DNA from 3 places in the Pandoraea sp. NPDC087047 genome. Region 3 is predicted to be linked to each of the others. Evidence: predicted binding sites of a transcription regulator. Region 3 holds the regulator's gene; each other region holds the start of a gene.
The links. The regulator LexA, encoded in region 3, represses DNA repair genes until DNA is damaged. The targets are predictions, from matches to a motif close to ACTGTATNNNNATACAGT.

Region 1: ACIPHM_RS05115 (PA0069 family radical SAM protein) is a predicted target of LexA. The motif match lies at 6,596-6,613, and genes of this name have one in related genera.
Region 2: recA (recombinase RecA) is a predicted target of LexA. The motif match lies at 6,007-6,024, and genes of this name have one in related genera.

Annotation. Positions count from the first base shown of each region.
Region 1 is NZ_JBIUZU010000002.1:525,463-535,968, reverse strand. It holds gene ACIPHM_RS05135 (efflux RND transporter permease subunit) at 1-2,065, shown strand, start outside; gene ald (alanine dehydrogenase) at 2,141-3,274, opposite strand; gene ACIPHM_RS05125 (D-amino acid dehydrogenase) at 3,372-4,658, opposite strand; gene ACIPHM_RS05120 (Lrp/AsnC ligand binding domain-containing protein) at 4,763-5,251, shown strand; gene ACIPHM_RS05115 (PA0069 family radical SAM protein) at 5,361-6,527, opposite strand; gene ACIPHM_RS05110 (Rossmann-like and DUF2520 domain-containing protein) at 6,711-7,649, opposite strand; gene ACIPHM_RS05105 (hypothetical protein) at 7,662-8,111, opposite strand; gene ACIPHM_RS05100 (DUF4377 domain-containing protein) at 8,121-8,933, opposite strand; gene ACIPHM_RS05095 (PQQ-dependent sugar dehydrogenase) at 9,120-10,406, opposite strand.
Region 2 is NZ_JBIUZU010000009.1:66,461-76,966, reverse strand. It holds gene ACIPHM_RS18215 (ISL3 family transposase) at 18-1,238, opposite strand; tRNA gene ACIPHM_RS18210 (tRNA-Met) at 1,357-1,433, opposite strand; gene ACIPHM_RS18205 (MFS transporter) at 1,632-3,290, opposite strand; gene ACIPHM_RS18200 (sensor histidine kinase N-terminal domain-containing protein) at 3,462-5,066, opposite strand; gene ACIPHM_RS18195 (response regulator transcription factor) at 5,188-5,877, opposite strand; gene recA (recombinase RecA) at 6,080-7,144, shown strand; gene recX (recombination regulator RecX) at 7,400-7,945, shown strand; gene ACIPHM_RS18180 (DUF2889 domain-containing protein) at 8,256-8,942, shown strand; gene sucC (ADP-forming succinate--CoA ligase subunit beta) at 8,939-10,105, shown strand; gene sucD (succinate--CoA ligase subunit alpha) at 10,190-10,506, shown strand, end outside.
Region 3 is NZ_JBIUZU010000002.1:81,813-92,318, forward strand. It holds gene cysT (sulfate ABC transporter permease subunit CysT) at 1-779, opposite strand, end outside; gene ACIPHM_RS03015 (sulfate ABC transporter substrate-binding protein) at 796-1,827, opposite strand; gene ACIPHM_RS03020 (TetR/AcrR family transcriptional regulator) at 1,983-2,621, opposite strand; gene ACIPHM_RS03025 (hypothetical protein) at 2,882-3,259, shown strand; partial or broken gene ACIPHM_RS03030 (TolC family protein) at 3,421-3,762, shown strand; gene lexA (transcriptional repressor LexA) at 4,000-4,653, shown strand; gene ACIPHM_RS03040 (hypothetical protein) at 4,844-5,302, shown strand; gene ACIPHM_RS03045 (enoyl-CoA hydratase/isomerase family protein) at 5,351-6,463, opposite strand; gene typA (translational GTPase TypA) at 6,725-8,545, opposite strand; gene ACIPHM_RS03055 (MarR family winged helix-turn-helix transcriptional regulator) at 8,842-9,351, shown strand; gene ACIPHM_RS03060 (efflux transporter outer membrane subunit) at 9,482-10,506, shown strand, end outside.

The DNA.
Region 1 (10,506 bases), 440 kb from region 3:
GATTTTCCTGTTTCTACGCAATTTGCCGGCGACGCTGATCCCCGCAGTGACCGTACCGCTCGCCATGATGGGAACGGCGGCCGTGATGTACGTCATTGGTTTCAGTCTCGATAATTTGTCGCTCATGGCGCTCACGATCTCCGTCGGCTTCGTTGTCGACGACGCCATCGTCATGCTCGAGAACATCTATCGTCACGTGGAAGACGGCATGGCGCCAATGGAGGCTGCCTATCGTGGGGCGGCTGAAATCGGCTTCACGATCGTGTCGATTTCAGTCTCTCTCGTTGCCGTGTTTATCCCGCTGCTGTTGATGGGCGGGATCGTCGGACGGCTCTTTCGCGAGTTCGCGATTACGGTGACGCTGACGATTGCGATCTCGGTGATCGTGTCGCTCACGCTCACGCCGATGTTGTGCTCGCGGTTTTTGCGGCACACGCCGCCCGAGCGGCATGGCCGGATGTATCGCTGGTTCGAGGCGGGTTTCGATCGTATGCAGAACGGCTATCGTCGCGGGCTGCAAGTGGTGCTCGAACATCAATTCCTGACGTTGTTGGTGTTTCTCGTCACGCTCGGCCTGACGGGCTTGCTCTACGTAGTGATTCCGAAGGGTTTCTTCCCTCAACAGGACACCGGTTTCGTATTCGGCTTTGCGGAGTCTGCGCAGGATACGTCGTTCGCGTTGATGAGCGAGCGCGTGATTCGCGTGGCCGACGTTGTGCGGGCAGACCCAGACGTGCTGAGTTTCGTTGCCAATACGGGTAATAACACGGCCAATACCGCCAATTTCTATATCAATCTGAAACCCAAGTCGGCCGGGCGCACGCTATCCGCCGATCAAGTGATTGCGCGGCTGCGCCCGAAGCTCGCGCAGCTCGAAGGTATCAATCTGTTCTTGCAGGCGGGGCAGGATATCAATGTCGGGGGGCGCTTGGCGCGCACACAGTACCAGTACACACTGACCGATGCCGACATCAACGAACTCAATCGCTGGGCGCCTGCGTTGCTTGAGCGGTTGCGCCGCCTGCCGCAGCTCACGGATCTTGCGACGGATCAGCAGAGCAACGCGGCCACGGCCACGCTCACGATCGACCGCGACAGGGCTTCGAGTTTCGGCATCTCCCCCGCGCTCATCGAGGCCACCCTCTATGACGCTATCGGGCAACGGCAGATCGCGCAGTATTTCACGCAAATCAACAGCTATCACGTTGTGATGGAGGTGACGCCCGCGTTGCAAGCCGATCCGGTGCTGCTCGACAAGCTGTATCTGACGTCGCCGACGACCGGCCAGCGTGTGCCGCTCTCTGCGTTTGTCCGCGTTGATCGTAGTAAGACCAATTACCTGCTCATCAGCCACCAAAGCCAATTCCCGGCAGTGACGCTGTCGTTCAACCTGGCGCCGGGGGTGTCATTGGGTGAAGCGGTCGACGCCATTCGGCGTACGCAGGCACAGATGAACATGCCGCTCTCGGTCAACGGCACGTTCCAGGGTACGGCGCAGGCGTTCCAGGATTCGCTATCGACGCAGCCGTACCTGATTCTGGCGGCGCTCGTGGCCGTGTACATCGTGCTTGGCCTGCTATACGAGAGCTACATCCATCCATTGACGATTCTCTCGACGCTTCCGTCGGCCGGTGTAGGGGCGTTGTTGATTCTGATGTTCAGCGGGAACGATCTGAGCGTGATTGCGCTGATCGGCATCATCCTGCTGATCGGGATCGTGAAGAAGAACGGGATCATGATGGTCGACTTCGCGCTGACCGCAGAACGCGACCAGGGGCTATCGCCGCAGGAGTCGATTTATCAGGCATGCCTGCTGCGTTTCCGGCCGATCATGATGACGACGGTGTGCGCGCTGCTGGCGGGCTTGCCCTTGATGCTCGGCAGAGGGGCCGGGTCGGAATTGCGGCGTCCGCTGGGGTACGCAATGGTCGGCGGGCTGCTGCTCTCGCAGGCGCTTACGCTGTTCACGACCCCCGTCGTCTATCTCTATCTGGATCGGGCCAGTCTGTGGTTCAGGGAGCGCAAGGCGCGTACGGGGGGGCAGGGCGAGCAGACGCCGAAGTGAGGGCAGACGGCATGCCGCCAGCGCATCACTTGGGCGTTCGGTTCGGTGGCTCGGTAGCTACTAGGTCTAGCCGGCTCACGCGGCGGCCGACAGGTTCGCCAGCACGGCGTGCGGGTCGTGGTACACCAGCCCCAGCGCGTCTGCCACGCCGCGGTTTGTCACCATGCCGCGCGCCACGTTAAGGCCGGCGAGCAAGTGCGAATCCGCGCGCATCGCAGCCACCGCGCCGTGATCGGCCAGTTGCAGGATGAACGGCAGCGTGACGTTGTTCAGGGCGAACGTCGAGGTACGCGGTACGCCCCCCGGCATATTGGCTACGCAGTAATGCACTACGCCTTCGACCACGTAGACCGGATCTGCGTGAGTGGTCGGGTGCGACGTCTCGCAGCATCCCCCTTGGTCGATCGCGACATCGACGATGACCGAGCCCTTGCGCATGAGACCGAGCATCGCGCGCGTGATGAGCTTGGGCGCGGCGGCCCCCGGAATGAGCACGCCGCCGATGACGAGGTCGGCGTCTCGCAAATGGGTTTCGATGGCGTGTTGCGTCGAATAGACCGTCTGTACCCGTCCACCGAACTGTGCGCTGATGCGTCGCAACGCGTCGACGGATTTGTCGATGACCGTGACTTGTGCGCCGATGCCGACAGCTATGGTCGCTGCGTTGGTGCCGACGACGCCACCGCCCAGAATGACAACCTTGCCCGCCTCCACGCCCGGGACCCCGGAGAGCAGGAGGCCCAATCCGCCGTGCGTTTTTTCGAGCGCGGTTGCGCCAGCCTGAATCGACATGCGTCCTGCGACCTCGGACATCGGGGCGAGTAACGGCAGCCCGCCGCTTGCGGACGTCACCGTTTCATACGCAATACAAGTGGCGCCGCTCTTGATCAAATCGCGTGTCTGCTCAGGATCAGGTGCGAGGTGGAGATACGTGAAGAGCGTGTGATGAGGCCGCAATCGGGCGCGCTCGACGGCCTGCGGTTCCTTGACCTTGACGATCAGTTCGGCACGGTCGAAGACGTCGACGGCATTGGCGGCGATGCGCGCACCGGCGGCAGCGTAGACGGTGTCGTCCATTCCGATGCCCTGGCCGGCTTGTGTCTCGATCCATACCTCGTGCCCGCGTGCCACCACTTCGCGTACGGCTGCGGGCGTCATGCCTACGCGGTATTCGTGGTTCTTGATCTCCTTGGGTACACCGATTTTCATGATGCGTCTCCTTTGTTGTGATGTGTTAGCGAACAGCGAGTACAGCAACGGGGTAAGGCTCAAACAAAAACGGCACCCGAAGGTGCCGTTCTGAAGATCAGGCGAAGGCCGGTTGGACCTGCGCGTCGGACGCGCCACTGTAGCGCGCCACCGATAGGTCGTCGGCGAGAATGGCCGGCCGGCGTCCCGACATCAGATCCGCCAGCAACTGGCCCGAGCCGCAGGACATCGTCCAGCCCAGCGTGCCATGCCCCGTGTTCACGAACAGGTTGCGCAGTGCCGTGGCGCCGACGATCGGCGTGCCGTCCGGTGTCATCGGGCGCAGGCCCGTCCAGAACGAGGCCTCGGCGGTATTGCCCGCACCGGGGTACAGATCGTTGACGACCATCTCCAGCGTAGCGCGACGTGCCGGATTGAGCGCCTTGTTGTAGCCGACCACTTCGGCCATGCCGCCGACGCGAATGCGGTCCTCAAACCGCGTAACGGCAATCTTGTAGGTTTCGTCCAGGATGGTCGACACCGGCGCACGCGAGGCATCGACGATCGGTACGGTGATCGAGTAGCCCTTGAGCGGATACACCGGGATGTCGACGATCCCACGCAGGAACGGCGTGGAGTAGGAGCCGAGTGCCACGACATAGGCGTCAGCGCGTTGCAACGTGCCTGCGCAAACGACGCCCCCGATTTTGTCGCCCGCAACTTGCAGTCCGTCGATCGGCATGTCGTAACGGAAATTTACGCCGAGCGCCTCGGCCATTGCCGCCAGACGCGTTGTGAACATTTGGCAATCGCCCGTCTCGTCGTTCGGCAAGCGCAGGCCACCTGTGAGCTTGTCCGAGACCGCCGCCAATGCAGGCTCTGCGCCGGCCAGTGCCTTGCTGTCGAGCAGTTCGAACGGGACGCCGGCTTCCTCGAGGACCGCGATATCTCGCGCCGCGTTCGCTAATTGCTCTTCGGTGCGGAACAGTTGCAGCGTGCCAGCCTGACGGCCTTCGTAGGCGATGCCGGTTTGCGCACGCAGATCGCGGAAGCAATCGCGGCTGTATTCGGCGATACGCACCATGCGTTCCTTGTTGACGGCGTAACGCTCGGGCGTGCAATTGCGCAGCATCTGATAGAGCCACTTGAGTTGCGTGAGCGTGCCGTCCGGACGGATGGCGAGCGGGGCGTGCTTCTGGAAGAGCCACTTGATGGCCTTTGTCGGAATCCCGGGGGCGGCCCATGGCGACGCATAGCCCGGCGAAATCTGGCCAGCGTTGCCGAAGCTGGTCTCAAGCGCCGGACCTGCCTGACGATCGAGCACCGTGACGTCATGCCCGGCCTTTGCCAGGTAGTAGGCGCTGGTAACGCCGATGACGCCGCTGCCGAGAACGATGACCTTCATTGCGTGGACTCCTGTAAAACCATAGTTATGCAGTAATAATTCGCATGCTATTCTCGGATTGGCAGGTTTAGTTAATGTATATAGCCAAAATTCAGGAATAAATAATGAGAGTACAGCAGCAATCGATCCGGACGCTGGATCGGCTCGATCGGCGTATCCTCATGCTGCTCCAGCAGGACGGGCGGATGTCGATGAAGGATCTCTCAGAGCAGGTCGGCCTGTCGATTACCCCGTGCATCGAACGCGTAAAGCGTATGGAGCGTGACGGCGTGATCATGGGATATTTCGCCCGAGTGAATCCGGCGGCGCTCGGCGCGGCGCTGCTGGTGTTCGTCGAGATCACGCTCGATCACAAGTCCGGCAATATGTTCGACCAGTTCCGCCGGGAGGTTCTGCGAATCCCGGAGGTGATGGAGTGCCATCTGATCTCGGGAGACTTCGACTACCTCATCAAGGCCCGCATTCGTGAGATGTCCGAATACCGCAAGTTGCTCGGAGACATCCTTCTCCAGTTGCCCGGTGCCGTGCAGTCGAAGAGCTACGTCGTAATGGAGGAGATCAAGGAAACCCTCACGGTCCACGTCGAGGAGTGAGCACGGCGTAGATAAGGGACTCTTTTGTGGGGGGGCGTACGTTGCTGGCTTCCGGGGCCTGGCATCGTCCGGGCCGCAGGATGGGGTGTCCGGGAGTCGGCTCGGCCGACTAAAACAGTGGCATTTGCGGGTCGACCTTGCCTGAAGGGGCAGACGCCGCATTGCCTTGATGCGGTCCGTTGCGATTCCCTCCGTCGCCGTTGGCAGACGGGGCGGGATCCGGGACGCTGAAGTGATCGTTTCGCAGCGGCGGTCTGGCCTGATTGAGGCCCAACTTGCGGGCCGCGAGATGAAAGCGCTGCCGGATCAATTCGGCATGCAATCCGGTGCCGCGCATGCGCGTGCCGAACTCCGAGCTGTTGTGCTTACCGTCGCGTACCTGTTCGATCAGACTCATCACATGACGTGCTCGCATCGGGTAATTCGCCTCAAGCCAATCGACGAACACGTCGTGAACTTCACGCGGTAAGCGGAGCATTACATACGCGGCGTAGGTTGCGCCGGCGTCGGCGGCTGTCGTCAATACCCGCTCGATATCGAAATCGGTGAGCGCGGGCACGATCGGGGCGACAATCACGCCGGTCGGAATGCCTGCATCCGTCAGCTTGCGAATCGCGTCGATACGACGGACGGGCGTGTTCGCCCGAGGCTCCATCTTGCGGGCAATGTCCGCGTCAAGCGTTCCCACGGAAATGAAAACACGCGCCAGACCGCGCTGCGCCATGCGCGACAGAATATCGATATCGCGTGTGACTAGCGCCGATTTCGTTGTGATGCCTACGGGATGCCCGAAACGTTCCAGAACTTCCAGCACGCTGCGCGTAATACCGTATTCCCGCTCGATGGGCTGATAGGGGTCGGTGTTCGCGCCAAGCGCGAGCAGGGCGGGTTGATAACCGCGTTTGCGCAGTTCGGCGTCGAGCCGCTCGGCTGCGTTGTGCTTTGCGTACAGGCGGGTCTCGAAGTCCAACCCAGGGGAAAGCCCGAGATAGGCATGCGTAGGGCGGGCAAAACAATAAGTGCAGCCGTGCTCGCAACCTCGGTAGGGGTTGATCGAGCGGTCGAAAGGAATGTCCGACGAGGTGTTGCGGGAGATGATCGTTCGCGCGTTTTCCAGCGCGACCTGTGTCACGAATTTGACCTCACATTCTTGGGCTGCGTCCGATTCATGGCGAGTTTCGTCACTCTCGCGGTGGAACTCGGAAAAGCGCGACTCGAGATTGGCGGTGGCGCCTCGGCCCTTGCGCGACGGGGGCGGCGCAAATGAGGAAGCCATGACTCGTCTCCTGAAATAACAACCCCTGTCGCGGATGAGGGGCATCCGCAGGGAATGCCTGTCATTATACTGTGTTTTTATACAGTATTCGGACGGAGGGCGACGATGATGATTTTCGAAACGATGGGGGTGCCGGCCTGGCCCTTGCGGGCGGCGAAGATGTACTGGGAATCCTGGCTGGTTTTATGTGTTGCTCTCGGGGGAGGGGGAGCACGGCGGGATGTACGGCGCGACGGCGCGAGCGATGGCGTCGAGGGCGGTGCTATCCGCATTCGTCCGCTGACGGGCAAGGTGGATGGCGCGAAGGGTGAGCAGCGAGTAAAGCGTCGCGTGATTGCCACCCATGCTGGCAAGCGCTTCGGTGTGACGTGTGACGATACCGGCATCGCCCCGCGACACCGGCCCGGCAAGCGCGCCAGAGAGCCCGCGTTCGCGCGCCGCATTGAGTGTGCCAATGACGAGCGGCCACATGGCCTCGCGGGCGTCGTTCTCCGACATGCCGATGGCTTGCCAGAGATGGGTCGCTTCGTCGAGCAGACAAAGCAGAAAACTCGCCGCGTAGTTGGCACCCGCGTGATATTGCATGCGCTCACCCGGCGGGATCGACAGCGCTCGGCAGCCAATGTCGCTCGCGAGACGTTGAAGGATTTCGTTCAGCGGCGTATCGGCCTCGATGGTGATCGCACTGCCGGACAAGCGGGTGGCGTCGTCATCGAGTCCGGCGAACAGAAACAGCGGATGGAAGCCCCCGATCTGCCCGCCGTGCTGCGTCGCGGGGGCAAGCAACCCGACTTCGGATGCACCGCTGCAATGCACAAGCGCCTGACCGGCGTGCGGTGCAAGATACGCGGCGCACGAGCCAATGGCGTCATCGGGAACGGTAAGGAAAACCAGATCCGCTCGCGAGAAGACGGCGTTCATATCTTCAGGGCGATCAACCGTCAATGTCTCGCAATTCGGGAGTGCCGCCCCGATACGTTGCGCGCTGTCTGCATTCCGGCTTGCAACGACCGACACGTCGTAGTTAGCTTGAGTCGCAGCGCTCGCCAGCGCGCGGGCAACACGTCCGGCACCGATGAAGCCCAGTGTTGGTCGAGGGGAGAGGGGCAGGGTGTCGGACATTGTGCTCGGACGTTATTGCGACAGGCGGTTCGGCGTGTCGTGCGTTTCAAAGTAGGTCTGGAACGCGACGGCGAGGCCGACCATCATCAGCATGGCGCCGACGAACAACGACACGCTCACGATGATGACGGCAATCCAGCCGGAGCGCGACTTGTTCGGGACGTTGGTGTTGAACTGGGCGTTCCAGCGTTCGTCGGGGCGCAGTCCGTAGACGATCGCCGCGAGGAACGCCGAGAACAGCGAGATGGCGCCGAGAATCGTCAGCCCCCATCCCGCACCAGAACGCAGTTCGCTCGTGACCAGCAGCCCCCAACCCGCCACACCGCATGCCGAACCCACGACATGGGCCCAGCCGAAGCGGTCACGCAAACCATACAGGTAGAAGCGATGCAGGCCGAGTGTGCCGAACAGCATGGCGAGGCCGGCGGTCAGAGTCTTGGATTTGTAAGCGACTGCGTTCATTTGGAATGGTTATCGGGCAGGCGTTTCGCGAATGACTTCGACAAGCGTCCAGCGCATGTTCGAAGCGTCGGCGGGCGGATTGGCGACGGGTTCGCCGTGAATTTTCACGCGGTATTCTACGCCGGGCTTCCAGTCGAATCCATCGATGTGGGCGTACCAGAGTTCCCATTGCGATTTGCCGGAATCGTCGGCGCTGCGCACGCGCAGGCATTTGCGCGGTGCCACACCTACGCAGTCGGCCATTTGCGAGTCGACGTCGAGAATACGGTCCTGCGTCGTCTTTGTGCCACTGGTGCCGGCTATCGGCTGATTGAGCAGCGTCTGCGAGGCGTAGGTCAGCGTATCGCCGTTCGGTACGCTCAGAATCAACTGCGTGTCGCGGCGTTCGAAGCGGGCCACGAGGGGGAGTGTCTTGAGATAACGGTCTTCGAATGCCATCGAATCCGGACAGGCCATGCGCGTCGTGGCCGGAGCCTGAATGCTGACTTGCCCCTTGCCCGGCCCGATTGTGTATTGGCCGAAGATTCGGTTGCATCCGCCGGTGCCGGAGAACGCCCCCTTGTCATTGAAGGTCAGGTTGATCACGCGACCTTCGGGCAAACTCGGTGCGTCGCCCGCACCTTCCCATTTCACCAATTGCCAGGTGCCGAGAATATCGGCCGGGGCGGTTGCGGCTGCGGGGCTTTCGGTGGGTGTCGAAGTCGGATTGGCGCCGCCCCCCGAGGGGGCTGCGCAACCCGCCAGCATGGCGGCCGGCACAAGGAGGGTCGCCAGATAGGAGGCGAACGATGACGGCATGAACGAGAGTAGGCGTTGGGTCATGATGGTGTATGGGCGAAGTTGCGAAGAGGGCAGGGACGGCGAAAATATCGCGTTGAACAGGGGATGATGTGTTCTAACGGTGCCGTGAATACCGTGGAGGGTTGACCGGACGTGCGCTGGAACAGTTCCTTGCGCGGGTCCGGGGGTGGCTTCCCGATGGATGAAGACGCCTGTCATACGGTGTCCCTATGGTTTTCGGTACGTAATGCGATATATCGCACCTGCGTAGTCGTCGCTAATTAATAGGGAGCCGTCTGGCAAGGTCAGGAGATCGACCGGGCGACCCCAGACGGATTCGTTTTCGCCGAGCCAGCCTTGCGCGAAGACTTCCTGTTTGGCAACGTTGCCCTTCGCATCGAGGACAACACGCACGACCCGGTAACCCACCTTGTGGCTTCGGTTCCAGGAGCCGTGTTCCGCAATAAAGATACTGCCGCGATATTCCTCGGGGAATTGTTTACCTGTATAGAAGCGCATGCCGAGTGCTGCCACGTGCGCACCGAGTTTTGTCACTGGCGGGGTAAAGGCGCTGCAAGGCTTCTCTCGTCCGAACTCGGGATCGGCTACGTCGCCGGCATGGCAGTAAGGAAATCCGAAATGCTCGCCAACGCGGGTAAGCCGGTTGAGTTCGTCGTCAGGGACATCGTCGCCGAGCAGGTCGCGGCCATTGTCCGTGAACCAGAGCGTATTGGTCCCGGGTTGCCAGTCGAACCCCACGGTATTGCGCACGCCTCGGGCCACGACTCGCCAGTCGGTGCCGTCCGGTCTCATGCTGCCGATCATCGCGTACCGATTCTCGTCGCGCTTGCACACATTGCACGGCGCGCCCACGCCCACATACAGGCGCTGATCGGGGCCAAAGGCGATATATCGCCAGCCGTGATGACTCTCGGTCGGGAGTTTGTCGTAGACGACAGTCGGATTGCCGGGGTTGTCGAGACGGTTTTCGATGTCGTCGAGCTTGACGATGCGTGAGACCGCCGAGATATAGAGTGCGCCGTTGCGCATGGCGACACCGACCGGCATATTCAGGCCCGAGGCCACCGTCCGGACTCTTGCGGCGTAGGCGCGCGACGGGTCGAGGGTGATGGCATAGACATCCCCTTGTGCGCGGCTGCCGACAAATAGTGTGCCTTTCGGGCCAAGCACCATGCCGCGAGCGCCCGGAACCTGATCGGACAGCACTTCGACGTAAAAGCCGGGAGGCAGCGACAAACGTTCGATGGGAAGTGCGTCGCGTGCGGCCGCGAGCCGTGGGCCGGAGATTAGTGCCGCGACCAGAAGAATCGCAGTCTGGCGTGCCGCGGTGGGCCGGGGAAAACTTCGGGTAGGGTGTTCGGCGGGGCACTGAGTCCGAGCGACGATTTGATGCGCCCGCCGGTCGGGGGCGGCCAGACGGGCAACCCGCGCGGTGATCCTTGCCGGCCAGAGCGGCCGGAGGGGAAATTGCCATCCATCGGGAAATCGTCGCATGCAGGGCTCGCTTCGCACAAAGGATGCGTGCATTGTAGACCAGTGCCCGCCAGGGGCGGCAGCGTCGTACAGACCGTCGTAAAGACGGCCCAATATGGGC
Region 2 (10,506 bases), on a different contig from region 3:
ATACCAAAGGAAAAGGTTCATCGTGAATTACCGGGGAAAGCGGCGCGGATTTTTAGGAAGAAGTATTCCTCGTCGCGGTATCCATAGGCTCGTCGCTTGATGACCTTAATGGTGTTGTTGATTCCCTCAACGATGCTGGTGTTTAGGGGATGCCGGCAGCGAGCCAGGATGCCGTGCCAGTAGCCTTGCAGACGTTGCGCAAACAATTTGAGTGCAGCGATGCCACTGTCGCTGGCTTGGGCTATCCACTGCTCCCAAGCCTTTTGTACCCAAGCCGGTTTTCGGTAGAACCATAGTCGCTTGAGTTCGTCACGCAGCAAATAGACGCAAAGCAACGGTTGATTAGCTTGCAGTAACTCACTCAGATGCACGGATTGTTCCTGCCGAAGATTCTTCCGATTGCGCAACAGCAGCCAGCGACTTGATTTGAGGACTTTGCGTGCAGGTCGATCATCCCGGAGCCGGTTAGCCTGATCGACTCGCACCCGGTCGATCACTTCGCGTCCGTATTTGGCAACGACGTGGAATAAGTCGTAGACGATTTCTGCTTGCGGGCAGTGTGCTTTGATTTCCAGCTCGTAGGCCGTTGTCATGTCAATCGCTACGGCCTCGATACGCCCGGCAACCCCTTCGGGGAGTTGCTCAAAGAAAGCCCGAGCGGTTTCACGCGAGCGGCCGTTTCCAATCCATAGCACCTGACGACTGAGCGGCTCGACGACTACTGTGGCATAGCGATGACCTTTGTGCAGAGCAAATTCATCCATCGCCAGATACCGGATCTGCGTCCAATCCGGCTCGACAATGCTCGCTTGTAGACGCGTCTTGTCGATGGATTTAACGGTATGCCAATCCAAACCATAGAACGCCGCGACGGCTTGCACATTGGTGGACTTGAGCAGAATTTCACAGGCTTTGGCGAAACGCTCTGTGACCCGTTGGTAGCGTCTAAGCCAGTCCAACTTCTCCAGCCTCGGGCCACCACAGTGTTCGCACCAGAGCCGACGACGCGGCACATGCAGTACCACTCGGTACTCGAACAGGGGAAGATCCCGAACCCGGCGCACCGTGGTCTCGTGAATCTGTGAGCAGCGCTTGCCGCACTGCTCGCAGAGCATTACACGGCTCGATGGCCTTAAATGCAGCGACAGCGTTCGGCTGTCCTGCGAAGGCCACTCCACCCGCTCGACTCGGTAGCCCGTCCAGCAACCCAGTGCCTCCAGCGCTTTTCGATCTAGCAATTTGTCCTCCGAACACCGTCTTTATCGATGCCAGATTATCAATTGCCACGAAAACCTCCACGGTTTTCCACGATGAACCAAAAAAAACGGCCCCCATTGCTGGGAGCCGCTTTAAATATGGTGGCGAATCAGGGACTCGAACCCCGGACCTGCGGATTATGATTCCGTCGCTCTAACCGACTGAGCTAATTCGCCGTAGAAGAAAGATTATAGGTAGGCCCCTATAGACTGTCAACAGGTATTTTGCGAAACCCTCAAAATAGTGGCGTCGGCGTCGCTCATGCCGGGGCGTGCGCTTTCCCGGACGACACCACAAATAACAACGCCGGGACCCGAAGGCCCCGGCGTTGTCGTTCCATCGAACTATTTCAACGTGTCCGGCAGGTCAGCCCGTCAGTCGTTGGCGTAGATGTCGACGTCCTTCGTCTCCTTGATGAAGAGCATGCCGATCACGAAGGTAATCAGGGCAATCACGATCGGGTACCAGAGGCCGGAGTAGATATCGCCCTTGGCTGCCACGATGGCGAAGGCCGTTGCCGGGAGGAAGCCCCCGAACCAGCCGTTACCGATGTGATACGGCAGCGACATCGACGTGTAGCGAATGCGCGTTGGGAACATTTCCACCAGCATCGCCGCAATCGGCCCGTACACCATCGTCACGAAGATCACGAGAATGGCCAGCAGGATCACGACCATCGGCTTGTTCATCTGCGCCGGGTCGGCCTTCGGCGGATAACCGTCTGCCTTGAGCGTGGCCGACATATCCGTCTCGAACGCCTTGGTCTTGTCCTTCGCGTCCGCCGCCTTGCCGTCCACCGACTGAATCACCTTGTCGCCAATCTTCACCGACGCCATGGTGCCCGCCGGCGCCGCTTCGTTGTGATAGTTCAGGCCGGCACGCGACAGGTAGCTCTTCGCGATATCGCACGAACTGGTGAACTTCGAGGTGCCCACCGGGTTGAACTGGAACGAGCACTCGTTCGGATCGGCGATGACCGTGATCGGCGAACGGGCCGTTGCCGCTTCGAGCGCCGGGTTGGCGTAGTGCGTGAGCGCCTTGAAGATCGGGAAGTACAGCAGCGCCGCGAGCAGACAGCCGGCCATGATGATCGGCTTGCGACCGATCTTGTCCGACAGTGCACCGAAGAAGACGAAGAATGGGCTGCCGATCAACAGGCCCAACGCGACCATGATGTTCGCGGTATTGCCGTCGACCTTGAGCACCTGTGTCATGAAGAACAGCGAGTAGAACTGGCCCGTGTACCACACGACTGCCTGACCCGCCGTGAGGCCGACCAGCGCCAGAATCACGATCTTCAGGTTCTTCCATTCGCCGAACGATTCCTTGAGCGGCGCCTTCGAACCCTTGCCCTCAGCCTTCATGCGCTGGAACGCCGGCGATTCGCTCAGTTGCATACGAATCCACAGCGAGATCAGCAGCAGAACGATCGACAGCACGAACGGAATGCGCCAGCCCCATTCGCCGAACGCCTCTTCACCCAGCACCATGCGGGTGCCGAGAATCACGAGCAGCGAGAGGAAGAGACCCAGCGTGGCGGTCGTCTGAATCCACGACGTGTAGAAGCCACGACGACCTTGCGGCGCGTGCTCGGCAACGTATGTGGCAGCACCGCCGTATTCGCCGCCGAGGGCCAGACCCTGCAGCAAACGCATGGCGATGAAGATCACCGGTGCGGCAATCCCCCAGGACGTATAGCCCGGCAGCAGACCGACGACCAGCGTGGACAGACCCATCAGTGTGATGGTGACGAGGAACGTGTACTTGCGACCGACCAGGTCGCCAATGCGGCCGAACACGATGGCGCCGAACGGACGCACCGCGAAGCCGGCAGCAAACGACAGCAGCGTGAAGATGAAGGCTGCCGTCGGATTGATCCCGGAGAAGAAGTGACGGCTGATGAAAGCGGCCAACGAACCGGCCAGGTAAAAGTCGTACCACTCGAACACCGTGCCCAGCGACGATGCAAAGATGACCTTTCTTTCTTCTTTGGTCATCGGCGCATGGGAGGTGGCTGTCGTTGCAGTAGCCATGCGGTTGTCTCCTGTAATGTAAGCACGCCCCTGGGACGTGCCCGGGTCGTTGCAACTGATTATTGGAGGGCAACCTTACCGTCGTCTGACGCCAAACTGACTCGAACCTTACGTTATTAGGGACTTACCCTCGTTTTTGGGCCGAAATGTGCCGCATTTTGCGTATTTCCCTTACGCATGAGGGTTTTCGATAGGCACCTCGGCGAGCGGTAACGTGACGCGAATGAGGGTGCCGGTTGCTTCGGGGTGCTGCGCGTCGACGTGATCGAGCACACTTACCTCGCCACGATGAATCTGCACGATCTCGCGCACGATGGCGAGCCCCAGGCCGCTGCCGTCGCTGTCGCTGCCGAGAATGCGGTAGAAGCGCTCGAATACGCGCGGACGCTCCGACACGGGAATGCCCTGGCCGGTGTCCTCGACTTCGAGATGCACGAAGCCGTCGGAGGGTTCATGACGCAGGCGCACCGTAACCTTGCCGCCCGCCGGCGTATAACGGATCGCGTTATCGATCAGGTTGTTGAGCAACTCGCGCAGCATGACCGGCTGGCCGGACAGATGCACCGGGAAAGGCGGCTCCTCGAAGCCGAGATCGATTCGTTTGGCGAACGCGGCCTGGAACCAGTCCTGCATGGCGCTGCGCGCGAGCAGGCTGAGATTGAGCGGCGTGAAAGCGGCGGCGTCGTTCGCGCTGTTCTCGGCGCGCGCCAGCGCCAGCAACTGATTGACGAGGCGCGCCGCCTGCTCGGAGCTCACCGCGATTTGCGAGAGCGAGCGGCGCAATTCGTCGGGAGACGTTTGACGCAAGGCGAGCTCGGCCTGCATACGCAATCCGGCGAGCGGCGTCTTGAGCTGGTGGGCAGCGTCTGCAATAAAGCGTTGCTGGAGTTTCATGTTCTGCTCCAGACGTCCGAGCAGATCGTTCAACGAATTGACGAGCGGGGCGATCTCCGGCGGCGCCTGACGCGCTTCGAGGGGCGACAGATCGTCGGGGCGCCGGGCGCGAATGTGTTCCTGCAATGCATGCAGCGGTGCGAGGCCGCGCGACAGGCCGAACCATACGAGCACGATGGCCAGCGGCAGGATCACGAACTGCGGCAGGATCACGCCCTTGATGATTTCGTTGGCCAGTTGGCTGCGTTTGTCGAGCGTCTCCGCGACCTGGACGAGGGCCATGCTGCCGGGCGGCGTCATGCGTGGCAGGTCGACGTAGGTGAACGCTACGCGAATGTCGTTGCCGTTGACGGTTTCGTCGCGAAACTGCACGACCCCTGGCTGCGGCCGGTCGTCTTCATGCGGCAGTGGCAGTTCTGCGGTGCCACCCACGAGCTCGCCCTTCGCGCCGAGCACCTGATAGTAGATGTTGTCGGTCGCGTCGGCGCGCAGCAGATCGCGCGCGGGCATCGGCAGTGTGAGCGTGACTTGTCCGCGATCCGAATGCACTTGCTGGGCGAGGACGTACGTATTGGTTTCCAGCGCCCGGTCGAACGGACCGTTGGCGATCGATTTCGCGACGAGATACGTCACGGCGATACTCATCGGCCAGAGGAGCAGCAACGGCGCGAGCATCCAATCGAGAATCTCGCCGAAGAGCGAGCGCGGCGGCGGCTCCGCTTCGTGTTCCAGCGGTGCACCGAAGCCGGGCCGTACAAAGGGATCGGCGAAAGGATCGAACGGGTCGCTGGGGTCGGACGGTTCGGACGGGCCGGTGGACCGGGGCGAAGCGTCCGGATCCGAAGGCGTGGCGCGATGGGGGTGACGAAAGCTCAGACGCATCGGGCGAGAGGTCCAAAGAGGCTGGGACGGCCGGGTGTCGGCGGTGGGCGCGGTTGCGTTGCGCCTCGCGTGCGTCGTCCCGCGCCGCTTGGCGAGACAGCGTCACGCTGCGTCGGCTGCATCAGGCCGCGTTGGCAGGCGTCGCAGCCGGCTTCTCCAGACAATACCCCAGCCCGCGGATCGTGGCGATGCGTACGCCACTCGGCTCGATTTTCTTGCGCAGCCGGTGCATGTACACCTCGATGGCGTTGTTGCTGACTTCTTCGCCCCAACCACACAGATGATCGACGAGTTGCTCCTTGGAGACGAGCCGGCCGGTGCGCAGCAACAGCACTTCGAGCAGTTCGAGCTCGCGGGCGGACAGGTCGAGCATCTGCTCATTGATATAGGCGGTGCGTCCGACCTGATCAAAGCTGAGCGGGCCGTGACGGATGACCGTGGAGCCGCCGCCCGCGCCGCGCCGGGTCAGGGCGCGCACGCGCGCTTCGAGCTCGGCCAGCGCGAAAGGCTTGGCCATGTAATCGTCGGCGCCGAGGTCGAGGCCCTTCACGCGGGCGTCGACGCTGTCGGATGCCGTCAGAATCAGGACGGGCAGGTGGGAGTTGCGAGCGCGGAGCCGGCGCAGCACTTCATGACCGGGCAGGCGAGGCAGACCAAGGTCGAGAATCAGCAGGTCGAACGTTTGCGCGGAGAGGGCGGAATCGGCTTCGAGCCCTGTCTTGACGTGATCGACGGCGTAGCCCCCCTGGCGCAGCGAGCGGGTCAGGGCGTCGGCCAGAATGCTGTCATCCTCTGCGATGAGAATTCGCATGGGCGTGATAGGCTTGTGTAGGCACCGTTGCCTGACGGCAGCGGTGTGTCTCCTGTGATGTTGCGGCGCGTGGTTCGCGGCTTTTTTTGTCGTTTCGGCGCTTTCGGACAACAGGCACTTGCAAAGAGCACTGGTTTTTTATACAGTACCGGCAGTCACGCCTCACTCGAGCCGTCTCGCTCATCATATCAAAGGACGATTCATGGAAGAAAGCAAGAAAGGGTCTGCCAATCTGTCGGCCGAGAAAGGCAAGGCGCTCGCCGCCGCCCTCGCGCAGATCGAGAAGCAATTCGGCAAGGGCTCGATCATGCGTCTGGGCGACGGCGAGGTCGAAGCGGATATCCAGGTCGTCTCGACGGGCTCTCTGGGGCTGGACATCGCACTTGGCGTCGGCGGCCTGCCGCGCGGCCGTGTGATCGAAATCTACGGTCCGGAATCGTCGGGTAAGACCACGCTCACGCTGCAAGTCGTGGCGGAAATGCAGAAGATCGGCGGCACCTGCGCGTTCATCGACGCGGAACACGCGCTCGACGTCGGCTATGCCAACAAGCTGGGCGTCTCGGTGCCGGAACTGCTGATCTCGCAGCCGGACACGGGCGAGCAGGCACTGGAAATCGCCGATGCGCTGGTGCGCTCGGGTTCGATCGACCTCATCGTCATCGACTCGGTAGCGGCACTCGTGCCGAAGGCCGAAATCGAAGGTGAAATGGGTGACTCGCTGCCGGGCCTCCAAGCGCGTCTGATGTCGCAGGCGCTGCGCAAGCTGACCGGCACGATCAAGCGCACGAACTGCACGGTGATCTTCATCAACCAGATTCGTATGAAGATCGGTGTGATGTTCGGTAACCCGGAAACGACGACGGGCGGTAACGCACTGAAGTTCTACTCGTCGGTGCGCCTGGACATCCGCCGTATCGGCTCGATCAAGAAGGGCGACGAAGTGGTCGGTAACGAAACCCGCGTCAAGGTCGTGAAGAACAAGGTATCGCCGCCGTTCCGCGAAGCGATTTTCGACATCCTCTACGGTCAGGGTATTTCGCGCGAAGGCGAAATCATCGATCTGGGCGTGAACGCGAAGATCGTGGAGAAGGCCGGCGCCTGGTACAGCTACAACGGCGAGAAGATCGGTCAGGGCAAGGACAATGCGCGTGAATTCCTGCGCGAAAATCCGGACATCGCCCACGAGATCGAGAACAAGGTGCGTGCATCGCTCGGCGTCACGGCGATCAACGAAACCGGCGAGATCGAAGCCAACGACGAGGCGTAATACGCCTGTGTTGCCAGAACGGCGGCGCGAAGCCACACAAGGCCTCGCGTTGCCGTTTTTGCTTTTCGGGTCGAGGTTGTCGGTGTCCGTCTGACGTCTGTCTCTGGTCCCCATTGGGTTTCGATGGGGGGAGCTTCAATTCGGGACTGCTGTTTCTGACCCTGGGCTCCGATGCCAACCTTCGACCTTCGACCCTAGCCGCCGAAGTCAGTCGCCTTCTCCACCGATTGCCTTTGATGGCGTTACGATGAGGTCATGATCAATCGCCGTCCTCCCCGAGATCCGAACGCTGTGCCGCCCCCTCCGGGCGACGAGGCCGTTGCGGCCAAGCGATCGCGCAAGCCCGTGCTGAGTCTGAAGGGCCGTGCGTTGTCCTATCTGGCGCGTCGCGAGTACAGCCGCGCCGAACTGCGCCGCAAGCTCGTGCCCCATACAGATGCCGAGGATCCCGAAGCACTCGATCGCGTGCTCGACGCCCTCGAGCAGGAGCGCTGGCTGTCGAACGAACGGTTCGCGCAGAGTGTGGTGAACCGTCGTGCATCTCGCATGGGCACGACGCGGATCGTCGGTGAGCTCAAGCAGCACAAGGTTGATGCCGAGACCGTCGCCGCGATCTCCGAGCAATTGCGCGAAACCGAACTCGCTCGTGCTCGCGCGGTATGGCAGAAGAAGTTCGGTGAAGTGGCCACAACGCCCGAGGCGCGGGCAAAGCAAATGCGCTTTCTCGCCGCACGCGGCTTCTCGCGTACCGTTATCAGCAAAATCGTGCGAGGCGCAGACGAATTTTCGGACGATATCTAGCGAACGTTCAGTCGCTATCGTCATGGATGTACGCCCATTCATCGACGAATCGCAAATGACGTCGACCATCGTGCCACTCGCTTCAATGCTCGCGTGACATGACGTTGAATCTCGCGTGACGCGTCATCCTTCGGTTATCGCCATATGGCGTCGCACCATGCGCACGCCGCGTTCGCAGTTTTCGATAATCCGACCGGTGGGTCGGGTAATTCCCCCTTATACGACGGGCTTCTGCTGCACTGCGGTAGGCGGGGCTGCCGCCTATGCTAGAATCAAGATCTTTCTGCGTTCATGCATTGCACACTTCCGCATGCCGCTCTCTGCGCCTGCCTCTCGTACCCTGCGTCATCGCCGCACGATCGCTGTTGAAGCGTTCTCGCGCGACGACGGTCTATGGGACATCGAAGCCTGTCTGACCGATCACAAGGATCGGGATTTTGCATTGGCGACAGGCCTTCGCAAGGAGGGCACGCCGATTCACGAGCTATGGCTGCGGCTGACGATCGATGAAGATTTCGAGGTGCATGACGCCGAGGCCGTCTCCGACTGGGTGCCATATCCCGGTATTTGCGATCAGATCGGTCCGGAATACCGACAATTGATCGGACTTAACCTGCGACGGGGCTTCCGGCGCGGGGTTCGCGAGCGCCTCGGCGGCGCGGCGGGCTGTACCCATCTGACAGAGCTTTGCAACGTCCTGCCCACGGCAGCGATTCAGGCCTTCGCCGGCGTGGTGATCCACACCCCCGACACGGCGCTCAAGGCCGCCAACGATGCCGAAGACTCGGCACCTCCTTTCCAACTCGGACATTGTCACGCCCTGCGGTTTGATGGCGAGGCGGTGCGCCGGTTTTACCCGCGCTGGTTCAACGGCCGCGCAAACGATCGAGCGAACGAGCCCACGACGCCCGTCACAACAGAAGCGGTGCGCGATGGTGCCTCGACTCGCAAGCTCGAACCCAAACTTCCAACTCAGCAAGAAGGGAATCACGCATGAAGATTCATGAGTATCAAGGCAAGGAAATCCTCCGGAAATTCGGAGTCGCGGTGCCCCGCGGCATTCCGGCGTTTTCCGTGGACGAGGCCGTGAAGGCAGCCGAAGAACTCGGCGGTCCGGTTTGGGTGGTCAAGGCCCAGATTCACGCAGGCGGTCGCGGTAAGGGCGGCGGCGTGAAGGTTGCCAAGTCGATCGAGCAAGTGCGCGAATACGCCAGCCAGATCCTCGGCATGCAACTGGTCACGCACCAGACCGGCCCGGAAGGTCAAAAGGTCAACCGCCTGCTGATCGAAGAAGGCGCCGACATCAAGAACGAACTGTATGTCAGCCTCGTGGTTGACCGCGTCACGCAGAAGATCGTGATGATGGGTTCGAGCGAAGGCGGCATGGACATCGAAGAAGTCGCCGAAAAGCACCCGGAACTGATCCACCATGTCGTCATCGATCCGTCGGTCGGCCTGACCGATGCGCAAGCCGACGACCTGGCCAAGAAGATCAGCGTCCCCGACGCTTCGATCCCGCAAGCCCGCACGATCCTGCAAGGTCTGTACAAGGCTTTCTGGGAAACGGACGCTTCGCTGGCCGAAATCAACCCGCTGAACGTGAGCAGCAACGGCACGGTCACGGCTCTGGACGCCAAGTTCAACTTCGATTCGAACGCCCTGTTCCGTCACCCGGAAATCGTCGCTTACCGCGATCTGGACGAAGAAGATCCGGCTGAAGTCGAAGCCTCGAAGTTCGATCTGGCCTACATTTCGCTCGACGGCAACATCGGCTGTCTGGTCAACGGTGCCGGTCTGGCCATGGCCACGATGGACACCATCAAGCTGTTCGGCGGCGAACCGGCGAACTTCCTGGACGTGGGCGGTGGCGCCACGGCAGAGAAGGTCACGGAAGCGTTCAAGATCATGCTGAAGAACCCGAACCTGACGGCCATTCTGGTCAACATCTTCGGTGGCATCATGCGCTGCGACGTGATCGCCGAAGGCGTGATCACGGCCTCGAAGGCTGTCTCGCTCAAGGTGCCGCTGGTCGTGCGCATGAAGGGCACGAACGAAGACCTGGGCAAGAAGATGCTCGCCGAATCCGGTCTGCCGATCATCTCTGCGGACAGCATGGAAGAAGCTGCCCAGAAGGTTGTCGCGGCTGCCGCAGGCAAGTAACCAGAACAGTCGAAGCCGCCGCGGCGCGCCGCCCCGAACGGGTGAGCGAACGCCGCCAGGCAACAGGACGAAGGAAATCAAGCAATGTCGATTCTGATTAACAAAGACACCAAGGTCATCACCCAAGGTATTACGGGCAAGACCGGTCAGTTCCACACCCGCATGTGCCGCGAATACGCGAACGGCAAGAACGCGTTCGTCGCGGGCGTGAACCCGAAGAAGGCTGGCGAAGACTTCGAAGGGATTCCCATTTTCGGTTCGGTGAAGGACGCCAAGGAACAGACCGGCGCAACCGTGTCCGTGATCTACGTTCCGCCCGCAGGCGCTGCTGCCGCCATCTGGGAAGCCGTCGAGGCCGATCTGGACCTGGCGATCTGTATCACGGAAGGCATCCCCGTTCG
Region 3 (10,506 bases):
ATCACCAGCATCACCACAGCGAGTGCCGCCGCGCCCGCATAGTCGAACTGTTCGAGCTTGGTGACGATCAGCAGCGAGGTGATTTCCGAGACCATCGGAATGTTGCCTGCGATGAAGATGACCGACCCGTACTCGCCGACGGCACGCGCAAAGGCCAGCGCAAAGCCGGTCAGCAACGCGGGCAGCACGGCCGGGAGAATCACGTGACGCAGTGTCTGCCAACGGGTCGCGCCCAGGCACGCAGCCGCCTCTTCCTGCTCGCGCTCGAACTCTTCGAGCACCGGTTGCAGCGTGCGCACGACGAACGGCAGCCCGATAAACGTGAGCGCCACGAAAATGCCCAGCGGCGTGAAGGCGATCTTGATGCCGAGCGGTTCGAACCAGCGTCCGATCCAGCCGTTCGGCGCGTAGATCGCGGCCAGCACAATGCCGGCAACCGACGTCGGCAAGGCGAACGGCAGGTCGATCAGCGCGTCGACGAAACGCTTGCCGGGGAACGTGTAGCGCACCAGCACCCACGCCAGAATGAAGCCGAAAAACGCGTTGAGAAGCGCCGCCGCGAGCGAGATGCCGAATGTGAGGCGGTACGACGCCAGCACGCGCGGCGAACTCACCGCGGCGACAAAGCTCGCCCAGTCGAGCGAGCTTGCCTTGATGAAGACCATCAGCAACGGCACCAGCACCACGAGGCTCAGGTACGCGACGGTGTAGCCCATCGTCAGGCCAAAGCCCGGTAAGGCACTTGGCTTGCGCCACAGAGGAAAGAGTGCGGTACTCATGCGATGGTCCCTGCCCTTACTTCTTGGTGTAGATCTGATCGAAGATGCCGCCGTCAGCGAAATGCTTGGCTTGCGTCTTCGTCCAGCCGCCCAGATCGGCGTCGACCGTGTAGAGCTTGAGCTTCGGATACTGCGACTCGTACTTCTTCGCGATTTCCGGGGAACGCGGACGATAGAAGTGCTTCGCGGCGATCTCCTGACCTTGCGGCGAGTACAGCCACTGCAGGTAAGCTTCGGCGGCCTTGCGGGTACCGTGCTTGTCGACGTTCTTGTCGACCACGGCCACCGGCGGCTCCGTCAGGATCGACGACGACGGCACGACGATATCGAACTTGTCCGGACCGAGATCCTTCACCGACAGCAGCGCTTCGTTTTCCCACGCGATCAGCACGTCGCCGATGCCGCGTTCCACGAAGGTCGTGGTGGCGCCACGCGCGCCCGAGTCGAGCACGCCAACGTTCTTATAGAGTGCCTTGACGAACTCCTGCGCCTTTTGCTCGTTGCCGCCCGGTTGCTTGAGCGCGTAGAGCCATGCGGCGAGGTAGTTCCAGCGGGCGCCGGCCGAGGTCTTCGGGTTCGGCGTCACCACGCTGATGCCCGGCTTGACGAGATCGCCCCAGTCCTTGATGCCCTTCGGATTGCCCTTGCGCACCAGCAACACGATGGTCGACGTGTACGGTGTGGCGTTGTCCGGCAGACGCTTCTGCCAATCCTTGTTCACGAGACCGGCCGCGGCCAGTTCGTCGATGTCGGCGGAAATACCGAGCGTCACGACGTCGGCGGGCGCGCCATCGAGCACCGTGCGGGCTTGCTTGCCCGAACCGCCGTGCGAGGCCTTGACCGTCACCGTGTCACCGGACACTTGTTTGTAGTGGGCTTCGAAAGCCTTGTTGTAATCGGCGTACAGCTCACGCGTCGGGTCATACGACACGTTGAGCAGCGACAGGCTTGCGGCCTGCGCCTGAATCGTCATGCCGGCGGCCAATGCCAGACCGCCCAGCGCGACTGCCAGCTTCTTAGCTTTCCATCCCCGTGCTGCTTTGCTCATGACTTGCACTCCTTGTTTGCTTCTTGTGTGTAGGAGGCCAGTCTAGGGAATCGTCTAAATAATTAAAAATAATATTTTCGCTTTTGTTTATGCCGGAATAAGGATTAGAGAATTTGTGCTGATGACGGGTGCAGCGCCCGCCACCGGGCGTCCAATCAGACGTAAGGCGTGTCCGCCACGGCAGCGGCGATCCCCGCTGCGCCTTGATCCACAAGGCTCAGGAAGCTTTTTTGCGCCACGAGGGTGTCCTGCGTCTGCCGGAACGTCCGGTGCGCGTGCAGGTAGGCCACGGTCCAGGCGGCGAGCAGCAAGCTGGCGGCGAGTTGGGCATCGACGTCCGCCGTCTCCCGATTGGCACTCTCGGCGAGCGCGCCGGCCACCAGATCCGCCAGTTCGTCCCGAATCGCCCGGGCACGGGCCTTGAGGGTCTCGCTGCCTTCGATGGTTCGCACGAATGCCTGGCTCTGCGCGGAAAACTCGACGAACGGACTGCCCTGCGCCACCAGCCGGTGCGCCAGCAGACGCAAGGCCTCAAGCGGCGACACGCCGCCGGCGCGCTGCCGGATCGCCTCGCGCAGGGCCTCGCGCCCTTCCTCGTCGCGGTCGAAGAACATGTCTTCCTTGCGTGGGAAGTGATTGAACACGGTCATACGTCCGACGTCGGCGGCGGCCGCAATCTGGTCGACCGTCACATGATCGAAACCGTGTTCGTGGAACAGCCGTGTCGCCGCATTGGAAATGCTCTGCCGCGTGGCAAGGCGTTTGCGCGACCGCAAATCGGAGGGCTTGGACATAGTTGACATATCGTTTTTGATGACTCAGCTTACATATACTCAGTACATATTAATGTGAAGTATACGACGAATGACATCAATATTGTGATTGTAGGAGCCCGTCATCCCGTGGGCCTTCCGAGCGCCGCCATTGCCGCCATTGCCGACGGGCGGCATCGCCGGTTTGCTGCACAGGCACCGAAAGTCCCGCGACGACAGGGCCATTCCGGTCATCGCAACGATGTATTCAAACTTCGAACATTGGCGCTACACTCCGCGGCGTGAAATGGCTCCGTCTCGTCTTCGTTCTGTTGTTGTGCGCCGCGCTTCCCCTGAGTGGGCTGGCGGCCAGCGGCATGGCGGGCGATTGTCCGATGCAGATGACGTCGATGTCCGGCGAGCAGACGGACATGATGGCGACTGGCGCGCCCATGACCATGGGCCACTGCGACGGCATGTCGATGCCCGCCAGCGGCAAGGTCAAGGGTGCCTTGTGCAAGGTCGCCGCGCAATGCAACCTTGGCAGCCTGTATCACCCGTCGGTCACGCCCGAAGTGGTGCGCACCCCGAGCGTCGCCCGCAAGACCGGCTTTCACTACACCGATTCCCTGCGCCTGCGCGCACCCGATGGCCTCTGGCGGCCGCCCACCTCGCTGTAACCCACTGCACCAGTTCTAGGTTCACCGCTTAAGCGTCGAGATTGAGCGACGCAATGCAGCGGCGAGTTCGTCCTTTTCAGGACGCGAATGCCTCGTGGCATTCGTACGCGTGGGGTTTCACATGCATCCGATTTTCAGCGCTCCGGGCTACCGGCGCGCCAGTGCACGCGCGTGCGTGCGCAGTATTCACTTTGCTATGCGCCGGCAGTGCCGCAGCGCAGGCACAAGACGCAGCAACACCGCCAGGGCCGACGTCCGCGTTGACCCTGGAGGCGTCGCTCCAATCGGCGATGGACCATTCCGCCGCCGTGCAAGCGGCACAAGCGTCGGTACGGGCGAGCACACAGGCCGCCGTGCGGGCCGGCCAGCTCCCCGACCCCGAACTCAAGGCCGGGATCGACAACCTGCCCGTCAACGGCGATCAGCGCTTCACCGTCGGCCAGGACTTCATGACGATGCGCCGGATCGGCATCGAGCAGGAATGGGTGTCCTCCGACAAACGCATCGCTGACCCTGTTGACCCGCCGCGGGCTTCCGAAGCCTGGAAGCCCGCGGCATGGGGGTGCCCCGGGTTTGAGACGGGCCTCACACGGACGTGGCGCGAAACATCGCGCTACCCATCGACGGCCCCATGGCGGGCACGTTCGGCGCGAACTTCATGCACGACTTGAAGTTTTCCCTTGCGTTTTTGCAAACACTGTACAAAAATACAGCCACCTGTGCTTCCATACAGTGATGCCATGATCAAACTTACCGCCCGTCAACAGCAGGTCTACGAACTGGTTCAGCAAGCGATCGAGCGCACCGGCTTTCCGCCAACGCGCGCGGAAATTGCCGCCGAGCTTGGCTTCTCTTCCGCCAACGCCGCGGAGGAGCACCTGCGGGCGCTGGCGCGCAAGGGGGTAATCGAACTGGCCCCCGGGCAATCGCGCGGCATCCGCCTCAAACGCCTGGACGAAGCCGGAGGCAACCACCAGTTCACGCTGCCGCATATGGGCCTGATGCAACTGTCGCTGCCGCTCGTCGGTCGTGTTGCGGCGGGGAGCCCCATCCTGGCGCAGGAACATATCGAACGTAACTTCCAGTGCGACCCGAACATGTTCGCACGCCAGCCCGATTACCTGCTGAAGGTGCGCGGGATGTCGATGCGCGACGCGGGCATTCTCGACGGCGATCTGCTCGCTGTACAGAAGGCTGCCGACGCACGCGAAGGCCAGATCGTCGTGGCGCGTATCGGCGACGACGTGACCGTCAAACGTTTTCACCGCGTAAAGGGGGGCGTCGAGCTGATTGCCGAGAACCCCGACTTCGAAAACATCAATGTCGACGAAGGCAGCGGTGACTTCGCGCTGGAAGGGATTGCGGTCGGTCTGATCCGCAACAACGATCTCTGACGATCACCCAGCGCGAACCCGGGGGCTGCGCCGACTAACGCAACGCCCCGCTCCCTGAAGATTTGCATTTCCGACTGCGCCGGGCTGGGTCCGGCGCCCGTGCCCTGCTGCGCCCGCGATTTGTGATGTTTTTTGCGAAACACGCAGCAAGACACGTCCCTCTGACCCGCATTGGAAGAAGGATCGCATCATGGCTCGACTCTTTGGTTTGCTGCGCACGTCTTTTGGTCAACCGCACGTGCGGGTGTCCTCACAGGCGCGTCTCTCGGCGGTGTATGGCCTGTCGGCGCTGTCCGGCCCGTTTGCCAGCGCACCCGTCATCGCTCGCTCCTATACCGTGCCCGCGCGCACGCGCGCCGTCACCCTGCCGCGTACGCTCGCTGCCGCGATGGTTTCGGCGACGCGTCGTACATGCCCGGCAGGAAAAGCGATGAAGGCTTCGCGGAATGTGCGCGAACAGCAAGCGCGTCGCGATGCCCATGAGGGACGTGAAGAACATGAGGGAAACGAGGGGCATGAGGCGCATGAAGGACACGATGTGCGCGTGTATCGCGACATGTCGCACATCGTGATGGTCGGCACGTTTGCCGATATCTGCCGCAAACTCGATCAGGCCGTCGGCGAGCAGTTCTGCCAGGCGGCGGTGTAGCGCTTCAGGCGAGGCCGCCGTCGCATAGTCCGACGTTGGCCCCCGGTCTCATCTGCCCAGATCCCGCAGCGGATGGTCGGCGCCGCACCGTTCGCCGTCAAAGAAACGTTCGACGTCGGCGGGCTTCACCGCTTCAATGTTCGGGTGCTGCCAGCGCGGCGCGTGATCCTTGTCGACGACCAGCGCCCGAATTCCTTCGACCCCTTCTGCGCCCGTGCGGCCGTCAAGATTGAAGACGCTGCGCATCATCAGCCATTCCTCGCGCAATTCGTCCGCCAACGACAGCTTGCGGGCGCGACGCACCTGTTCCAACGCCACGCACACCATCAGCGGCGAGCGCGTGGCCCGCAACAGATCTTCCGTCTCCTCCGCCCAGCCGGAGTACTCGCAACGCGCTTCGCGTTTGAGTGAGTTCAGAATCGCCGGCATATCCGCCAGACCGAAGTGCGTATCGATGACATCACGCAACGGTGCGAGCTTGCCCGGCGCCAGCCCGGCAGGTGGCAAACGCTCGCGAGCGAATGTCCGTGCCGCATCGAGCACCGCGTCGCTGCTCTGCCAGTCGCCATTGGCGAGTCGCTCGCACAACGCAGGCAACGACGCACGCGGGACGACAGCATCCGCCAGCCCGATCTCGCAGGCATCGACAGCGCCGAACACAATGCCCGTGGTACCGAGATACTCACCGAGATGTCCGGCGAGGTTGGCAAGGAAAAAGCCACCGCCGACATCCGGGAACAGACCGATGGCCGTCTCGGGCATCGCCATGCGCGTGGCTTCGGTCACGATACGCAGCGCCGCCCCTTGCGAGATTCCCATGCCGCCGCCCATTACCACACCCTCCATCAGCGCAATGTAAGGCTTCGGATACGACGCAATCGTGTAATTCAGCGCGTACTCGTCGGTGAAGAAATCCATAATGTCCGTGCGCCCGGCACCGATGGCCTCATGGAAATAGCGAATATCGCCACCCGCACACAACCCCTTCTCCCCTTCGCCTTGCAGCACGACGCCGAGCACCTGCGGATCGTCCCGCCACTTGGCGAGTGCCGCAGCCATTGCGCGAATCATCTCGTGCGAGAGGGCATTGAGCGCCTTCGGGCGAGTCAGGGTGATGAAGCCAATACGGCCGCGGATTTCGGTTCGAACAAAATCGGTCATGTCTGGCGAATGTTTCAGAAGCGTCAACGGAACGGATGCCGCAGCGTCCTTGCACGGTCATCTGACCATCCGGCAAGAACGTAACGTCATCCTCGGGGGCTATCGACATATCGATAACAAGTCAGCCACAGGCGCAGCCCCTGGCATTGGCAGAACGCAAAAAACAAAAAAGCCGGCGCAAGGCACCGGCTTTTCTTCCAACAGACGGGCATCGCGACGTGACGGACCGTGATCCGCGACGCCGCCATTCCATCGCCGGCTTTACTTCTCGTCGCGCGAGGCGCGCTTGCGCTCGTGTTCCTTCAGGAAACGCTTGCGCAGGCGAATCGTCTGCGGCGTGACTTCGACCAGTTCGTCGTCGTCGATGAATTCCACGGCGTACTCGAGGCTCATCGCGATCGGCGGCACCAGACGCACGGCTTCGTCGGTACCCGACGCCCGCACGTTCGTGAGCTGCTTGCCCTTGATCGGGTTGACCACGAGGTCGTTGTCACGGCTGTGGATACCGATGATCATGCCTTCGTACAGCGCATCGCCCGGCGACACGAACATGCGGCCGCGATCCTGCAGCTTCCACAGTGCGTAGGCCACCGCTGCGCCATCGTCTTGCGAGATCAGCACGCCATTACGACGCTCACCCAGCGAACCATCCTTGACCGGTGCGTAGGCGTCGAAAATGTGGCTGATCAGGCCGGTACCCCGAGTCATCGACAGGAAGTCGCCCTGGAAGCCGATCAGGCCACGCGCCGGAATGCGGTACTCGAGGCGCGTACGACCTTTGCCGTCCGACACCATGTTCAGCATTTCACCCTTGCGGCGGCCGATTTCTTCCATGACCGCGCCCTGGTGTTCATCTTCCAGGTCGATGGTCAGCATTTCGTACGGCTCGTGCTTCACGCCGTCGATTTCCTTGAGCACCACGCGCGGACGCGACACGGCCAGTTCATAGCCTTCGCGACGCATGTTCTCGATGAGAATCGTCAGGTGCAGTTCGCCACGGCCCGACACTTCGAAGACGGAGTCTTCTGCCGTGTCCTTTACACGCAGCGCCACGTTGTGATTCAGTTCCTTGTGCAGACGATCACGGATCTGACGGCTCGTCACGAACTTGCCTTCACGGCCCGCCAGCGGCGAGGTGTTCACGCAGAAGTTCATCGTGAGCGTCGGCTCGTCCACGGTCAGCAGCGGCAACGCTTCCGGGGTGTCGATGTCGCAAATCGTGGCGCCGATACCGACGTCTTCGATACCGTTGATCAGCACGATGTCACCGGCTTCGGCGCCTTCCGACATCACGCGCTCCAGGCCGTGGAACGTCAGCACCTGGTTGATCTTGCGCTTGAGAATTTCGCCGTCAGGCCCCGAACGCATGACCACTTGCTGGCCCGGCTTGATACGGCCGCGCGTGATACGGCCGATACCGATACGACCGACGAACGTCGAGTAGTCCAGCGAGCTGATCTGCAATTGCAGCGGCCCCTCCGGATCGGCATCGCGAACCGGAACGTGTTCGAGAATCGCGTCGAACAGCGGCTTCATCGTGCCTTCGCGCACGCTCGAATCGAGGCTCGCGAAACCGTTCAGGGCCGAAGCGTATACGACCGGGAAGTCGAGCTGCTCGTCGCTGGCACCGAGCTTGTCCATCAGGTCGAACGTCTCGTTGATCACCCAGTTCGGACGCGCGCCCGGACGGTCGATCTTGTTGACCACCACGATCGGCTTCAGGCCGAGGCCGAGCGCCTTGCGCGTCACGAAGCGCGTTTGCGGCATCGGGCCTTCAACAGCGTCGACCACCAGCAGCACGCTGTCGACCATCGACAGCACACGCTCCACTTCACCGCCGAAGTCCGCGTGTCCCGGGGTATCGACGATGTTGATGTGCGTGCCTTCGTATTTGACGGCGCAGTTTTTGGCGAGGATCGTGATGCCGCGCTCTTTTTCGATGTCGTTCGAGTCCATCACGCGTTCAGCGACTTGCTGGTTTTCGCGGAAAGTGCCCGACTGGCGCAGCAACTGGTCGACGAGCGTGGTTTTGCCGTGGTCGACGTGCGCGATGATGGCGATATTACGGAGAGCGCGGGTCATGAAAGAGGTGCTCGAAAAGCCTTTGGAGAATCCGCGATTCTAGCACTTGCGTATGTCTCGCGTCATGGTCTTTCTGCAATGCAACAACGGCGTGGGCCGCTGACTCACTCCTGTCACGAGATTCCCTCATCCCATTCGCCCGCCTCCCGATCCTCCGGTTTTGCCGTCACGCACCAATTTAGAGCTACCTGTCTAATCTTTATTGCAATATTTGCCTAGTCAACTATTGCATCGACTTGAAATTAATTAAGCACTCGCTATAATCATGACAAGTCAACTATTGCAGTAACACGAAAATGTCTGAGCTTCCTGTCACTCCGTCCAAGATTGCGCCGACATCGCAGCCGGACGCCCCGCAAGCCGATCCCCCACGTAACGGTTACGACATCGACGATTCCCTCGGGTATCTCGTGGCGCGCGTGCGTCAGTTGATCCTCGCGGAATTGACGAAAGAGACGTCGGAGTACGGCCTGACCAGCACGCAGGCGACCATGCTCTACAAGGTGGCAACGGGCAAAAGCAAGACGGCGGCCGATCTGGCCCGTGATTACTGCATCGATGCGAGCGCGGTCACGCGTCTGCTCGACCGGCTCGAAGCACACGGATTGCTCGTGCGCGAGCGCAGCACGATGGATCGCCGCACCGTCAATCTAAGCGCGACCGAAGCCGGCTATGCCATGGCCGACCGGATGCCGGCAATCTTCACGCGCGCCGCCGATCACCTCATGCGAGGTTTCAGCGCGGAGGAAGTGGGCTTTCTCAAGAGCCTGTTGCGACGGGTGATCGCCAACGGCGAGGGGGGATGACGGCGCCAGCGCCCCCGAATTGCCTCGATTTCCGTTCGGAAAAGCCTGTCGAGTCCACTATTGCAAGTCCTCGCCAGTGCCCGTTTCCCGATTATTGTCAGTACAAGACTTCACTCGTAAAGGTTTTGCGATGAAAGCGGCCTCCCAGTTCCTCCCGCGTATGCGGGCCCGCTCAGCGATTTCCGCCCTCTGCCTGGCGGCTGTGACGCTGGGCTTTGCCGGATGTGCGAATTTCGCCGGCATCCACAGCGACAAGCAGATCAGCACGCCCGATCAGTATCAGACCCAGCGCAGCCTGCCCTCGGAGGGCGGTCAGTGGCCGGGCACCGATTGGGCCCAGCGCTTCGGCGATCCGCAACTCGTCTCCCTGATCGACGAAGCCCTCGCCGGCAACCCCGATCTGGCCATGGCCGCTGCCCGTCTGAAGGCCGCCCAGGCGCAGACCGAAGGCGCCGCCGCGGCCCTGCTGCCGTCGGCCAGCTTCTCGGGCGACGTCTACCGCGAGAAATTCACCGAAAACACCATCTACCCGCCGGGCTACGGTGGCACGTGGTTCACGCAGGGCGACCTGACCGCCTCGCTGTCGTGGGAGCTCGATCTGTGGGGCAAAAATCGTTCGGCACGGGCACAGGCCACATCGGCCGAGCGCGCTGAAGAAGCCGAAGACCAGGAAGTGCGCCTCGCGCTCGCGAGTGCTGTCGCGCGTTCGTACAATCAGCTCGCGCAGCAATACGCATTGCACGACGTGCTCGATCGCATCAGCCAGCAACGCCAGAACCTCGGCAAGCTGACGGCCGACCGTGTGCGCGCCGGACTCGACACGCAGGTCGAACAAAAGCAAGCCGACAGCAACAGCGCCGACATTCAGACGCAAATCGCGCAACTCGACGGCCAGATTCTGCTCACGCGCCATCAACTCGGCGTACTGCTCGGCAAGGGTCCGGATCGCGGTCTGGAGATTGCACGACCCAAGCTCGCGCAACTGCCCACGCCCGCCCTGCCCGACAACCTGCCGCTCGCCCTGCTCGGCCGTCGCCCCGACATCGTCTCGGCGCGCTGGGGCGTGGAAGCGCAGCTCAAGGGAGTGGATGTCGCCAAAGCGCGTTTCTATCCGGACGTGAACCTGAACGCCGCGCTCGGTTTCTCCACCTTCGG